Regions from separate parts of the Dyadobacter pollutisoli genome, predicted to be linked through region 1. Evidence: riboswitches for the same ligand, from Rfam matches in the RefSeq annotation. Region 1 holds a riboswitch; the other holds the start of a gene.

Region 1 (8,062 bases):
ATCACGTCAGCATCCATTGCCGCGATGGAATCGATGATGTCATTAAACTCTGCATAGCACATATGCGTATGGATCTGGGTCTGATCGGCCACCCCGGCTGCGCTGAGGCGGAAAGCATCCACCGCCCAGGTCAGATACGTTTTCCAGGCGTGTTTTCTTAATGGTAACCCCTCGCGAATGGCTGGTTCGTCGATTTGTATTATTTTGATACCAGCCTTTTCCAGATCAACCACCTCGTCGCGGATCGCAAGCCCGATCTGAAAAGCGGTGTCCTTTCTCGGCTGATCGTCGCGGACAAACGACCATTGCAGAATAGTGACCGGTCCGGTCAACATTCCTTTAACCAGTTTTTCAGAATTAGCCTGTGCAAATGAAGACCATTTCACAGTCATAGGAGCAGGCCGCTCCACGTCACCATAAATAATGGGTGGCTTCACACAACGACTGCCATAGCTTTGTACCCACCCATTTTGCGTAAAAACAAAACCCGACAAGCTTTCGCCAAAATACTCCACCATATCATTCCGCTCAAACTCGCCATGCACCAGCACATCTATACCCAATTCTTCCTGCCAACGGAGCGAGCTGATAATTTCTTCCTTAATGCGGTTTTCGTAGACTTCCAATGTCAGCGTCCCTTTTTTCAGGTTGGCCCTCAGCTGCCTGACTTCATCCGTTTGCGGAAAAGAACCAATGGTAGTCGAAGGAAAGAGAGGCAGTTTCAATTTTTCCAGTTGAATGGCTTGTCGCACAGAGAACTGATTTAAACGCTCGAAATCCTCCTCTTTAATGGCCGCAGCACGCTTTTTAACCACTGGCTTATGGATCAGCAGAGAGTTTTTCCGGCTTCCAACAGCTTTCTGGTTTGCTATAAAATCCTCATCCGACGCCCAGTCTGTGCCAGCCAGCTTTGCAATGGTGGTCACTTCCTTCAATTTCTGTTTGGCAAAAGCCATCCAGTTTTTAACGTCTGGCGTCAGTACCTCTTCATTTTTTTCAAGATCCAGATCATACGGACTGTGCAGCAAGGAAGATGATGGTGCAACAAATACCCGATTTTCACCCAAAACTTTAACTGCTTCTGAGACAAAATCCAGCGACTTTTGATAGTCATTTTTCCAAATATTCCGCCCGTCGACGACGCCTAATGAAAGTATTTTAGACGAAGAAACGAATGCCGCATCTTCTAAAAGAGACTTGAAACTCTCAGCCCCTCTTGTCAAATCAATGTGCAGCGCGTCAATAGGTAAGCCGGTTGCGATCGGCAAGTTTTCTTCCAAGGCATCGAAAAACGTGGCTACCAGCACTTTCAGCTTCGGTAATGCTTCCCTGATCTGTGAGTATGCGCTTTGAAACGCTAGTTTTTCCTTTTCCGTAAGGTCCAGTACAAGGCCTGGCTCGTCCAGCTGTACCCATTCTGCTCCGCGGGCTGAAAGCTCTTTTAATACTGAAATATATATAGGTAGCAGATTATCCAGCAGATCAATTCTATCAAACCCTCCCTCTTTTTCTTTTCCCAAAAGAAGGTAGGTAACAGGCCCCACGAACACTGGCTTGGTCACAATGCCTTGGTGCAAGGCATCTTCAAATTCCAGCAAAACTTTATCCGAATACCGGCGAAATTTCTGGTTTTTGACAAATTCTGGAACGAGGTAGTGGTAGTTGGTGTCAAACCATTTGGTCATTTCCATTGCCTTAATGTCCAGCCCGTCGCGTTGAATTCCTCTGGCCATTGCAAAGTACAGGTCCAGCTCACGGTTGGATTTTCCGTCGATCAACTGATGATATCGCTCTGGAATGGCGCCAACCATTAACGAAGTGTCGAGAACGTGGTCATACAGCGAGAAATCGTTTGAAGGGATCAGATCAATGCCTGCCTCTTTTTGAGTTTGCCAGTTCTCACGGCGGATCTGCTGCGCTACTTTTTGAAGTGCCTCCCGGCTGATTTTGCCGGCCCAGAACTGCTCACTGGCTTTTTTGAGTTCGCGGTGGCTTCCCACACGCGGATAACCCAGGTTGTGTGATAACATTGCATTTGTGTTTAAAGAGTTAATAAAAACCCTGTGAAAACACCCTCCCATCCTGATGTAAATTGACTGGATACTGATCAGTACTTCATACCATAGCAGGATTTACATACATTGACAGATACCGAAAGGAACCAGACAATGCTGCTCACGCTGAAACAATATGTGGTAAATCAATGCGTGGCTACTCCCCTTTCGTGAGAGAATAGTCATTGAGAGTAATGGCAAGTCTCCTGGCTTGCATCATTCTGACCGCCCTTCTCGCTGTACCTGTGGTTTACAACAATGGGACACCAGGGTCAAAATTTGTCCATTTTAATGATTGGACTGATACTTACAGTAGCACGACTGCCCGTGATTTGCACACGGTTCCTTTTTGTTTTGCTAGTTTTGGATGAGGGGTCCAAAGCAAAAACCATTACCCCGATTGACGGGCGTTCACAAAGAACGTTTCAAATTTAAAGTGAAAATTTATCGGCTTTTCAACATGTAACCGATTTAAGTGAAGCCGTAAGAAATTAATAATGCTCTGCGATAAATTATCTTTTTTACCCAAAAATGTGCAGTTCAAAAAGTGATTTTTTCAACCCGATTTCTACCATTATCTTCACTTTTGAATCAATGAAGCAGCTTCTTCGTCGAGTATCAATTCTGCATTGAGATGATTCTGTAATGCGGTGGCAGGAAAGTCAGCGGTTACCGGGAACGCCAGCGCACGCTTGATCACTTCTGCCTTCGAGCTGCCTGAGGCCAGCAGAATAGCGGTTTTGGATTCAAGAATGTGTTTGATACCGACCGTTATTCCTCTGGTCAGGATGGTGGGTTTTTCAAAATATTTTTGCCCAACTTCCTTGGTCACGGTTTCCAGTTCTGAAATGTGGGCGTAAGTGTCCCACGGGGTTCCTGGCTCATTGAGGGCAAGGTGTCCATTCATTCCAACTCCCAAAACAATGAGGTCCAAACCGCCCAGACTCGCCACCACCTTGTTGACACGGTCGCATTCGGCCTGCGGATCAATAGCTTTCCCATCGAAAAAAACGATCTGATTGTCCCTTAATCCAATGGGTTTCAAAAAATCCTTGTCGAGCAGGTCCCGGCAGCTTCCGTTGTCATCGGCTCCCATTCCGATCCATTCGTCCAAGCCAATAAAAATACATTTGGAAAAATCGGCCATTCCCTTCTGATTCGCGGCCGCCAGTGTGTGGAACATGCCAAGCGGTGTACTTCCCGAAGGCAGGCAAATGACGGCATTGGGTTTATTGGCCAGTAAGGTCAGTACGCGATCTGCCGCAGCCAGGCTCATCGATTGGTAGTCCGGGTAAATACTGATTTTGGGAGTCATGTTTTGAAGTAATCTTAAACTGTAAAGGCGACAATCTAAACATTCTTTCCAGGTGGGTAAACATTTCTCTTTAAAAAACACCAAAAACTGCAAGCCCAACCCTAACTTTACCACCAAAATAAGCATTGTTCATTTACATTATCCTTATACCTTAAAATGGAATATCGTGTAGAAAAAGACACCATGGGCGAAGTGCAGGTACCTGCCCATGTATACTGGGGCGCTCAAACGCAACGCTCTATCCAGAACTTCCCTATTGCTCAGGATATTAATAAAATGCCAAAGGAAATTATCAAAGCCTTTGCATACTTAAAAAAAGCCGCTGCCATTACCAACTTTGAAGCGGGTATTTTACCAGAAGAAAAAAGCATCCTGATCGGTCAGGTTTGTGACGAGATCCTTACTGAGCAGCTCGATGATCAGTTTCCGCTGGTAGTGTGGCAAACGGGCTCCGGAACACAGTCTAATATGAACTGTAATGAGGTAATCGCCTACCGCGGACACGTTTTGCAAGGCGGTGACCTGGCAGACAAGACCAAATTTCTTCATCCCAATGATGACGTAAACAAGTCGCAGTCGTCCAATGATACTTACCCGACTGCTATGCACATTGCGGCATATAAAATCCTGGTGGATGTAACCATTCCGGGTATCATTAAACTGCGTGATACATTGAAAGCTAAATCTGAGGCTTTCAGAAATGTTGTTAAAATCGGCCGTACGCACTTCATGGATGCGACCCCATTGACATTGGGCCAGGAGTTTTCGGGATATGCCTCCCAGCTCGACCACGGTTTGCGTGCTATTTACAACACACTTGCTCACCTTTCTGAACTTGCTTTGGGGGGAACTGCCGTTGGAACAGGTATTAACACGCCAGAAGGTTATTCAGAAAATGTGGCACAACATATCGCTGCATTGACAGGTCTTCCTTTCATTACTGCTGAAAATAAATTTGAAGCATTGGCTGCACACGACGCCATTGTAGAAGCGCACGGCGCATTGAAAACAGTGGCTGTAAGTCTAATGAAAATCGGTAACGACATCCGTATGCTTTCCTCAGGCCCACGCTCGGGAATCGGTGAAATACACATTCCCGACAATGAGCCCGGAAGCTCTATTATGCCCGGCAAAGTGAACCCCACCCAATGCGAAGCCATGACAATGGTAGCTGCACAGGTTATGGGTAATGATGTGGCGATCGGTATCGGCGGATCAAATGGTCATTTTGAACTAAATGTTTTCAAGCCTTTGATGGCCTATAATTTCCTGCATTCTGCTCGCCTGATCGGTGATGTTTGCGTTTCTTTCAATGACAATTGCGCTGTCGGTATTGAGCCGCTGCATGAAAACATCAAAAAGCATGTGAACAATTCATTGATGCTGGTAACTGCTTTGAACACCAAAATCGGTTATTACAAAGCTGCCGAAATCGCTCAGACTGCTCACAAAAACGGATCAACATTAAAAGAGACTGCAGTAGCCCTCGGCTACCTGACTCCTGATGAATTTGATGCATGGGTCAAACCGGAAGAAATGGTGGGCGATAATAAATAGCCTGTCAAATCATCATTTTTATAGCTATTTTCAGTGCTCCGTTTGTTAACGGGGCACTTTTGATTTTAACCGGTTTGGAAAATGAACATTAAAACTGAGCTGCTTGCCGATCCGAGACATTCCAAATTGATCGCAATGCGGATCGCTGCCTACGCCTGTACTTCGGATGCTGCCTTTAAAGAATTGATACATTGTTTTCTTTCCGATGATTTCCGGCTTGCCCAGCGTGCTGCGTACAGTGTGAGCATTGCTTCGAAACAAAAACCACAAAGCATTCGACCTTATATAGGAGTACTGGTGAGCCAGCTGAAACGCGCCGACATTCACGACGCCGTGATCCGAAACAGTGCCCGGATACTGGAAGAGATCGCAATTCCCGAAGAATTTCATGGCGAGTTAATGGACGCGTGCTTTGCGTTGGTCCAAAACCGGCAGACCGCCATTGCGATCAGGGCTTTTTCATTGACTATCCTTTATAATCTCAGCAAAATTTATCCGGAAATTAAAAACGAATTACGCGTGATCATCGAAGAAGCAATGGACTTCGAAACACCGGCTTTCCGCTCACGTGGAAAGAAAATATTAAAACATATTTAATGCAGCGGGCCGCGTCAAACGTATTGAGGTTCAAGACGTTTAAGTTATATTTACATTCCACAAAAGCGTCTGCCTTGATATTAATAAGAACACACGTTTTGTCAGGATTAGCCAGGAAAAACTTCGTTAAGTAAACCTCAATCTTCCCGCTAATCTAACATGCACTCTTGGTCTACCTCCTACCAGCAGCTACGTCTGTTTTTCGACGGCATGCTATGTATGATGGCTTTTTACGCCTTCTTTTCCTTTCTCCAGCACCGAAAAGCAATTTACTGGCAATACGCATTGTACATATTTTGCATGATGATCACCTTTTACCTGGATGACATTGATTACCAGCGGGCCGACTATAAACCCGGGGCCAATTTCGCGGTTTCATTCATTGAGTCACTGGCTTTTTTACTATATATCCGTTTCGCGATCCTGCTGATCGAAATTCCAAAGCTGGACCCGTTCAGTTATAAGTTACTGAGATGGATGTCGGTCATTTTGTGCGTCCAGCTCGCGATCGATGTTTTGTTCCTGCTGAGCGATGTTCCCGACAACATTAAGACGAGTAACTACATTCTTTTCCGAGCCGTTCTCGCAATCGGTGCTTTAGTAGTGGTGCCCCGTATATTGAAACTCCACCAGGCGGCCATTGCCTATTTTATCGCCGGGTCCTTCTTTTTTGTGATAGGCTGCCTCACTGCATTGTCTGTCAATTACATACCAATTATTTTTACCAAAAATCCTGACAACCCGTTCTCCTACCCGGTAACTTACATGCAGTTTGGCGTGATCCTGGAAGTACTCTGCTTCACATTGGGAATGTCTGTCAAAAACCGCCAGAATGAGAAGGAAATGATACTAGCCCAGGCCCAGCTTATTGAACAGTTGCAGGAAAATGAAAAGAAGCAATCAGCACTCCGTCGTATCCGTGATGATATCTCGCGCGACCTCCATGACGAACTGGGTGCCGATCTGAGTGGCATAAGCGCCATGAGCCATGCCGCATTACGACAGTTTAAAAACCAGGAGGCTGTCACTGCTCATACCATTAAAACGATCGGAGAAACTTCCCGGAAGGTGGTAACCCGCATGCGTGAAATCATATGGAGCCTTAATTCTACACACGATTCGGTGGGCAACTTTTCATTCCGGATCAAAGAAACGGCTTATGCATTGCTCGAACATCAGCCGATTGAGCTGAATATGCAGCTGCCAGCCGAAGAAATAGACCTGTACATTCCGAATGACTGCCGGCGAAATCTTTTCCTGGTTTACAAAGAAATCCTGCATAATGTGGTCAGGCATTCTCAGGCACAGAATGTGAAAATTGATCTGTTTGTAAGTAATGACAACATTAATCTCGTCGTCAAAGATGATGGTGTCGGATTTGCGGGAGAGACTATTAAAAATTCCGGAAATGGCTTGCTAAACCTGCGACAGCGGACCGCCGCGTTTGGCGGCAAACTGAGTATCGATTCCTATCCGGGGCGGGGAACTACTATTAGTGTTTTATGCCCGATCGAGGACAATATAATTTCTGTTTAACAACAATAATATCGATGTCGAAAGTTAAAGCAAGTGCAAAAACAGGTAAAACGTTTTACCTTGCTTCTTTAAACATAAAAATAAATGATCATCTACTGCCATTCAATGCTGGATGAGCCGCTCAGGCAAAAGCTCGTTGACACATTATCGCCTCAGCATATCATTCATTTCCGAACCGAAACTACCAGCGACGAAGAGGCGTTATCGTCTTTTCAGTCCGCAAATTATATTCTCGGCAACCCACCAGTTCAATGGTTTGACAATGTTTCCGACAATCTCAAATTCTGGCAACTGGATTCGGCTGGCTTCGACCAGTTTGCTTCCGTCCCGCTAAAAGATGGTGTGAAAGTAGCCAATATGGGCGATTGGTTTGCCCGGCCCTGTGCCGAATCCATCGTAGGCGGTGTACTTGCACTTTATCGCGGACTGGACACCTTGACTTTGCTCAAACAAAAATCAGAATGGGTTGGAGCCAAGCTCCGTGCCGAATTAAAAATTTTGTATCAGCAAAATGTTATTATTCTCGGCGCAGGGACAATAGGACAGTCGGTCAACGCGATTTTAAAAGGACTGGGCTGCAACACGCATATGATGGCGAGAACTTCTCCCGAAGCAGATTTACATAGCCGTGAAGATTTAATGAATGCATTGCCGCACGCTGACCTGGTGATCAACACATTACCCGGAACTGCTACTTACTTTGTTGACACGGAATTTTTCTCTCAAATGAAAGACCAAAGCGTGTACGCAAGCGTAGGCAGGGGCAGTACGACGGACGAGCATGCATTGATAGCAGTATTGAATTCAGGAAAACTGGACGGCGCCGTGTTGGATGTTACCGAGATCGAACCGCTGCCAGAGGAAAGCCCGTTGTGGAAAATGACCAATGTAATACTTACCCAGCACACCGGCGGCGGGCACAAACATGAACACATGGGCAAAGTAGATTTATTCCTGAACAACATTTTCGCACTGGAAAGCGGTGGAAATGTGGCTAACGAGG
Region 2 (8,062 bases), 3.8 Mb from region 1:
GCATGACAGCACTTCTTGCCTTGATTCCAATGTGGGCGGGTTGTCTGAAAATTCGGTCTCCTGTGGTTTTGAAAAAACGCGTTGGGTCATTTTCTCAGGGAAATGAAAAATAAACTTCAATCATCCTACAAATTTATCTTTGCGATAGCGTTAGTTTTACAGGTATAAATTGTTTAAAAATAAAATATTTTATCACTTAAACTTGGATTTGTCTTAAAAATAACATCAGTTAATACCAGACGTATTCCCATTACCCTCTCCATAATATCCCCAACTTACTACCGCGTCTGAAATATGAAAAACGAACCCATACCTGCATCAAAAGCAGAAACAACTGACAAAAAATTAACATCTATTTTATATCTCCTTCAAACTCAACTTGAAGAGATGAAGGATGAGGCTGATAGAAGCTACGAGCTTCACAAAATCGGCGAAAAAACCGACTTGGTTAAGTACATCGAACAAAGACTGGATGATCCGTTTGGTGGCTTAGTTAAGATGTCCAATAATCTAGACTCTCAACTTAAGGATTTACTAAATGTGTTTGTCAAGCATTTCTTGAGGAGTAATCGCGAGCTGATAAGCTCTGCTTATCTGGACAAAACTCAACGAGAAGATCTTAACTATTCAATTATTCTAAACGAAGACTCTCTCGAATCTAGAATTGCGATCCTAAATTTCTATGAAATTTACGATCAGATAGAGCCTACTTTAAAGTTTCCGGTTCATTTCCAATTTGTTCCCGATCAATTAGCGGATCGTATTTCCTATAAAGAAAAATTAGATCTAAGCGATAAAGAATGACGGAACATTTAGAGCAGGCCACACACAATGAGAATTTTTGTGCTAATATTGAGAAAGAATTTTCTGAACAATTTTTTGATTGGAAGGTAACGGTACTTTTTTATGTGGCATTACACCTTCTAAAAGCTAGATCATCACAACTTAGTAGAGATATTGGAGAAACCCATTTCGATATAAATAAGAATGCAAATCCGAATCGAGATAATGTATTAAGGCTATCTAAGGGAGCCTGGGAGTTATATCATCTCCTATACAGAACCTCCCAAACTGCTAGATATGAGGGTATTACAGATTTTGATACATTTCAAGCTTTAAAAAAAGCAGACTATATAATTTGCCAAGAAGCACTAAGAAAATTTAAATTATATTTGAACGGTGTAGGGCTAAAATGTTGAACCCTGCCTATCTAATGATTAATTAAACTTCACCTGTAGATAGGCAAGCATTACCTTCTCGAACTCCTCTCTCTCCAATTTAATTCCTTAGGAGTACCCTCAGAGAACTTATACAGCCCGTACGTCAATATTTCAATGGTCAATACGAACAGATCAGGAGGTAGTTTCGGATCATCGACGTGAACGATTAGTCCATCACCGTGAGAAACCTGCTCTTGCCACAAGTTAAGAATAAACCCCTTCTTCAATTCGCCCGAGGATCTGATTGATCAGTTTAAGTTCGGTTGGCGTATTCATCAGATCAAATGGTTTTTGATTATTAAGTGCCTTGTTTCCCTTTTGCAGCCAGCGATTAAGTGCATTGACATTTCCGAAAACAGATAGTCCTTTCGCGATCGTATTGGCAATTTCGATGGATAATGAAGATGTTGACATTTGACTCAAAAATACTGATAAATTATCCACTAATGGAGTCCTGATTTTTGTTCACCAAAAGAATTTGCTTTCCCTCTCTCACAAAATAAACTAGCTTTGCGCTTTCGTTGGTTTGCTCCATTTGGGGCGATTAAAAGGGAATCCGGTGAGAATCCGGGACAGTACCCGCTGCTGTAAGTTCATTTTAAAAGTTTTGGCATCCATGTCACTGGGATTTAACCCGGGAAGGCGCCAAAATTGAACAAGTCAGAAGACCTGCCAGTTGAAAATCTCCGGTTTTGCTTTCGGGAAGAAAGGCAAGAGGAATCTGGCAGGCTGCATCGTGGTCATTGCCTTCCCCTGCATTCTCCCGTAAGTTTATTTTAAAATTTACGAGGACTTACAAATGCTCCATTACGTTACCAAAACACGTTTTCGCTGGCTTTCAAGCCGCAATGTCATTCTACTTTTCGCATTCTCATCAGCAACATTCATTGCTCATTCACAACAAATCACGACGGATACCACAACCGGCAATGTGTTGGACCCCGTAGTCATTACGGCGGCACGTACGGAAACCAGGAAGGCAACGATCGCTCAAAAGCTCGACTTGATCACCAGAGAGGATATTCAGATGACACCTGCTGCTGACCTTACGGATATTGTACGAAAACTGGCGGCTGTGGATGTGATCCAGTATCCTAACCTGTCTTCCGGAATCGGCATCAGGGGATTCCGTCCACAATTTTCGGGGCTTAATCAAAGAACGTTACTGCTTGTTGATGGCCGTCCTGCCGGTGCTACGAATTTGTCGCAGATCAATCTGAATGGTGTTGAACGCATTGAAGTTTTGAAGGGCCCGGCTTCTTCCCTCTACGGATCGCAGGCGATGGGCGGCGTGATCAATGTCATCACGAGAAAGTCAAAAGGTGATACGCGGGGAAATGGTTTTTTGGAATATGGCAGCTTTCAAACATTGCAAGCCGGACTGAATACAGGTGGTAACCTCACCAAGCGCCTCGACTACGACCTTTCATTTGCTTATTTTGACAGGTCAAAAGATTATAAGATCGGGAAAGACAACTGGCTGCGGGACCTGACCGGATCGACCACGGCCCAAAAGAACTATACCGCGCAACCGATTGAAAAAGTAGACGAAACCGTTGATGACGGCGTGAAAAGACCATTTACTCAGCTTCATTATTACTCCGGTGCTTTACGGCTTGGGTATCGGTTCAGCGAACATTGGCGTATGGACATTCGTGGTGAGAAATTTCAGGCCAAAGATGTTGAATCACCTGGTGAAATAGCTTCGGGTAGTACCGAGGCCAGTAAAAAAGACATTGACCGCGCTGCTCTGGAAGTTTCTCTCAGTGGCGAAATCGGCAATCATACTCCGACTTTCAAGGTTTTTGCCTCGGAAGAAAATACGGCTAATTATACGCTCAATGTCTCTGGAAAACCGGTTGTACCATTTCGCTCCGCGCGTGGGCACAATACATGGAGCGGCGTGCAGTTAAAAGATGTCTGGAAAATCGGTGCGCACTCGTTGATCTTGGGTTATGATTATCTCAATGCCAGCACCATGAGCAGGCGATGGACCAACGACACCACCGAGCGAGCGCCTACCCAACCCAAGTACGCGATTATTTCTTCTGCTTTCTACGGCCAGGCTTTGCTGAATTTCGGAAAACTAACGGTTCAGCCAGGTGTACGGCTTGATAACGTTACTTTTGATGTGCGCGAAACAGCTTTGCTACCTACTTACAAAGCGGGGAAAAAGACTAATCCATTTACCAGTCCTAGTTTGGGTATAACCTATGCGTTGACAACTTTCCTACGGATGAAAGCGACTGTGGGCAGGGCATTTGTGACCACTGATGCGTATAGCGTGGCGGGTTACAACGAAATCCGCGACGCCAAGGGACGTATTGCAGTCACGGCTGGCAATCCTGATTTGAAGAACGAAAGCAGCCTGAGCTGGGACTTGGGATTGGAATTTAACAACCCTAAAACCGGTTTTTCCGCGGGGGTTACCTACTTCTCAACACAGGTCCACAACCGCATCGCAAAGATTATCAGAACAGTTAATGAACCTCTGCCTAATAAAGATGTGATCGTGTCCCGCGCGACGTTTGTCAATGCCGCCGAGGCGAACATTTCCGGCATTGAAACCGCATTAGCTTACGATTTCGGAGCTGCTAGTGATGGTAGTTATTCATTGAAATTCTTCTGGAATGGCACTTCCTTACTCAAAGCGAAGGAGGTGATTGTGGGGACTGATGCATCGGAAACGACCCGCCGGATCCAAAACGTGGCACGGAATACCCTTAACTACGGCATTGAGTACGACAATGTAAAGTGGCTGCGCGTACGACTATCCGGCCGGACCGTCGGCAACCGCACCGACATTGATTATACCGACCCTATCAACCCTGAAATTGAATACCCCAACTATATGGTATTTGACTTAACTGCGGCATTCAAAATAAGTAATCAGCATTCGATTTCGCTGAAAATAAACAATGTGACCGATGAAAATTATTACGAAAAAAGAGGATATAATTTGCCGGGGCGGGCGATTGCTGTGAGGTATGAAGTGAGGTTTTAATAAAAAAGAAAAACCGAACAGGCTTCTTCTAGCTATTATTGGAAGGACTTTCCTTTTTAGAGAGTTCCTTCTTCCTCTTGGAAGCCCAGTCACTCATTAATTTAACATCCTCGGCAGAACGTACACCAGTCCAAACCATCATTGGCCCATCATAAGACTCGTCTTCCAAGTCATGATTGTTGTCCGCGTTTGTCTTTTTGATTAATGTGTCCATATACTAAAATTAAGCATTTTTAAAGTAGCATTCAACTAATTTCTCGGCACTAGCAGATTCGATTGCCATCCTTATTCCAAACATTGACTTGGCTCCCATTCGTTCGTAGTAAGGAATGAGCTTATTTTTCGCATCAAAATAAATGTATCCATCCATGCTATGATCGAGTGATATCTTACAGCATAAAGCGACGAGCGCCTTTCCCGCTCCATTGTACAATGGTTTGCCGCGTTTGTTAAAATGGCTTGTCTCCATATTAGCGCATTCCAAAATTCCTGGTGTCGGACGAAATCCCACCAAGCCCTGAATGACGTCAGGTTTATAATCGATGAACAATTTGTAAACTATGTAATCTTTACAAAGGCCGAGAAAGTCAAAATCAAACAGGTCTGCAGATTGTTTTAGTTCTTTCTCAGTTGCACGAGCCGCGATCGCATCGTATTTCTGACCGGAGGAATTGCAAGTTAAAGCTGATGTTAGTGTGTATACTTTATTCATGAAGCCGAAATTAAGAAGAAAAGGCAAATGAGCAAGGAACCGGCAGACTCCCATACATACCTCCCACAATTATTTTTCCTCCCCAAAAGCCATTATAATGACACCTTTTGTGATCTTTGCAGGGATTTAAAATCGCCATCATGGATTTTCTTAACTTTTCAGATTCGCCTCTACAGGTTCAGCTTTGCTTTGGTCGGGTGATCGAAAATCTGGAAAGATCTGCTATGGATCCCGACAATCCTCTTGCGGAATATGAGAAGGCTTTGTTGCTCGAAACAGCAAAAATCCCGCAGCTCAAACACGGCATTACCGATCCCCGCCAGGTCACTGATAACCTGGATTTAATCCACCGGTTGTTCGCTGATTTTTTCCCGAAAGCACTTACTTTGAACGAGATCAAAGCCATTAGTTTGCCCTATTCGGGGCTCATATTTAATCACACCGAGCGTTTTAAAAACATACTCAACGCAGCGGGAATTGATTTTGACATTAATATCAGGGACTTTGGCGACCATCAGTTTTACGTCAGCACCTGCTGCCTGGTCCTGATGCGATATTATCATGTGCCCCTGGATTTTAGCACACCGCTTTTCTACGACATTCCAACCGCAAACGGAGTTGTTAAACATTACCGGATCCTCTACAACGGAGATTTTGTTGACATCGTCCCTACTGAAAAATCCGTGGAGCTGACCAGTGAAGACATTGAGCTACTCAGAAATAACTATGAAGACCTTGCTTTGTGGAAGGCAAAATTTCCGCCCGGAAGCTGGATCGTGAGAGGATTTGCAATTATGTCATTGTACGATGCCACGGTAGAAAGCGCAGTTTCACTACTCAAAGAAAAGCTGCTGGGCATCAATACCGTGGATTTCAGAGAAAGCATTTATTCCGTTTTTCAATCCATTTACCAGATCCCTGATCTTGCGATCGGCTTTACCGTCTTTAACCAGGAAGAGGGAAAGTTCAGCCCTGATACATTCGGACAGCAACTGCCCAGCTTCATGCTGCACGACACAGTCAAAGTGGATGTGAGGCAGATACTATGCGAGCAATCATATGAAAATTTAATTGTAAAAAAGGTCTATTTCAGCATCTCGGACACTACGGAATTTTATGCCAAAAATTCCGAAAGCCCGCTGGCAGCTAAGTTTTTATCGCAGGGAATACACAGTTTTATCCTTGCTCCAATTGTCAAAAACAACTATTTATACGGCATACTGGAAGTAGTATCAGTCAGGCCGAAAGAACTGAACAGCATCAATGCCAATAAGTTAGCCGTCGTAATGCCATTCCTTACCGATACGATTGAAAGACTGGCAGCGGAATTGGAAAACCAGGTACAGGCCGTCATTCAGGAAAAATTCACATCGATCCACAGCAGCGTTTACTGGAAATTTAATGCGGAGGCTCAAAAACTGATACATTACCGGCAGCTTGGGGAAGCTTACGAGTTGAGGGAAGTCATATTTCCGGAAGTACATCCCTTGTACGGCCAGATCGACATTAAAGGCTCGTCGGAAGCCCGGAATGCAAGCGTCCAAAGTGACCTGACCAAACAGATTACGGCACTATTGTCCCTTCTGGAAACAATCGAAGAAAGAACGCGACACACCGGGATGTTCCAGACTGAAAGACGCAAACTGAGCAGCTACCTGACGGACCTTGCCATTTCCTTGAAGGCCAGTACGGAGCAATACATTAACAGCTACGTCGAAAACAGCATTCATTTGCGTTTCAATGAAGTAAAAGATCCGGAATGCGCCGCCTACATTGACTTGTATTTGAAAGAGACCAGCAAGGAAACCGGCGATTTTCATGCTTCGCGAAGGAGGTACGAAACCACCATTTCGGTGATTAATGATAAAATGGCGCGGATCATCGATCACAGACAGGAACAGGCGCAGACCAATTTTCCGCATTACTACGAAAGGTTTAAAACCGACGGTATTGAGCATAATCTGTACATTGGACCGTCCATTTCTCCCGGAAAAACTTTCAGTCTAACCCATCTTTCCGAACTGAGGTTATGGCAGCTTGCGACCTTATGCGAGATGGAAATTGCACACCAGAAGTTGAAAATGACACTTCCCTACCCGCTCGAAGTCACTACTTTGATCCTCGTATATCATGCCACGATCGACATTCATTTCCGCCTGGACGAAAAGCGTTTCGATGTCCACGGGAGCTATAATGCACGGTATGAAATTGTTAAGAAACGAATCGACAAGGCTTTCGTGCGCGGTACTGACGAACGCATTACGCAGCCTGGCAAAGTCGCCATCGTGTATTCCAGTTCAGCCATTGAAGACGAATATCTGGGTTACATTCAAACCCTTCAGAAACGAGGACTGTTGGGTAACATGGTCGAAAAACTGGAAGTGGAAGATTTACAGGGCGTATCTGGCTTGAAAGTGCTGCGTGCCAGCTTACACCACGGCTAGTCTCGCGATTTTTTTAGAAATGATCTGCTGATCAGCCCTGGACTTTGCGAGAGATAATGACGTACGAAAATGAGATTCCGCTTTGATATTATCCACGTCGGTGTACAATTCTCCGAGCAGCGAATGGTAAAGATGGTTGTCGGAAAGATCAAGCTTCTCTGCCTCCGTGATCGCGATCTGCTTGCCTCTGGCCTTTGAAAGCGCATAAGTCCGGTTCAGCGCAGCAATAGGTGAATACTCGATGAGCAGCAGTTCGTTGTAAAATTGCAGAATGTGCTGCCACTTTTCAGGAGTATCCGTTTTAATGGTATGCCAATATGCAATACCGGCTTCCAGGTGGTATTTGGAAAGTTTGCTGCCTACCGAAGCCTGGTTGAGAAAGTACTCGCCCGTTTTGATCAGTTCCTCGTCCCATAAGGCTTCATTCTGATCCTGGTACAGCACCGTTTCTCCGTCAGCATCCGTCCTGGCCTCGAATCGCGACGATTGAAAACACATTAAAGACAGCAGCGCATTCACGGCTGGCTGGTTTGTCTTTTTGTTTTCAAGAAGCAAATAAGTAAGCCGCATGGCTTCCAGACAGACATCTTTACGCAACGTAACATCGCGGCTCGCTGCGTAATAACCTTCATTATAAAGCAGATATAATGTAGTCAGCACAGTTTCCAGCCGCTTATCTACC

What was found. A riboswitch is a leader RNA that binds a small molecule or an ion and turns the genes downstream of it on or off. The one in region 1 is predicted to bind cobalamin.
Positions count from the first base shown of each region.
Region 2: linked by a shared signal. The riboswitch ahead of ON006_RS15145 (TonB-dependent receptor plug domain-containing protein) and the one ahead of metE (5-methyltetrahydropteroyltriglutamate--homocysteine S-methyltransferase) in region 1 are both predicted to bind cobalamin.

Region 1 covers NZ_CP112998.1:7,521,630-7,529,691, reverse strand. The annotation lists gene metE (5-methyltetrahydropteroyltriglutamate--homocysteine S-methyltransferase) at 1-2,030, opposite strand, end outside; cobalamin riboswitch at 2,234-2,462, opposite strand; gene ON006_RS31360 (6-phosphogluconolactonase) at 2,635-3,369, opposite strand; gene fumC (class II fumarate hydratase) at 3,526-4,926, shown strand; gene ON006_RS31350 (HEAT-like fold family protein) at 5,008-5,523, shown strand; gene ON006_RS31345 (sensor histidine kinase) at 5,683-7,059, shown strand; gene ON006_RS31340 (D-2-hydroxyacid dehydrogenase) at 7,144-8,062, shown strand, end outside.
Region 2 covers NZ_CP112998.1:3,709,308-3,717,369, forward strand. The annotation lists gene ON006_RS15130 (hypothetical protein) at 295-804, shown strand; gene ON006_RS15135 (hypothetical protein) at 801-1,199, shown strand; gene ON006_RS15140 (MbcA/ParS/Xre antitoxin family protein) at 1,425-1,634, opposite strand; cobalamin riboswitch at 1,726-1,911, shown strand; gene ON006_RS15145 (TonB-dependent receptor plug domain-containing protein) at 2,020-4,224, shown strand; gene ON006_RS15150 (hypothetical protein) at 4,253-4,438, opposite strand; gene ON006_RS15155 (hypothetical protein) at 4,448-4,936, opposite strand; gene ON006_RS15160 (hypothetical protein) at 5,077-7,380, shown strand; gene ON006_RS15165 (RNA polymerase sigma factor) at 7,366-8,062, opposite strand, start outside.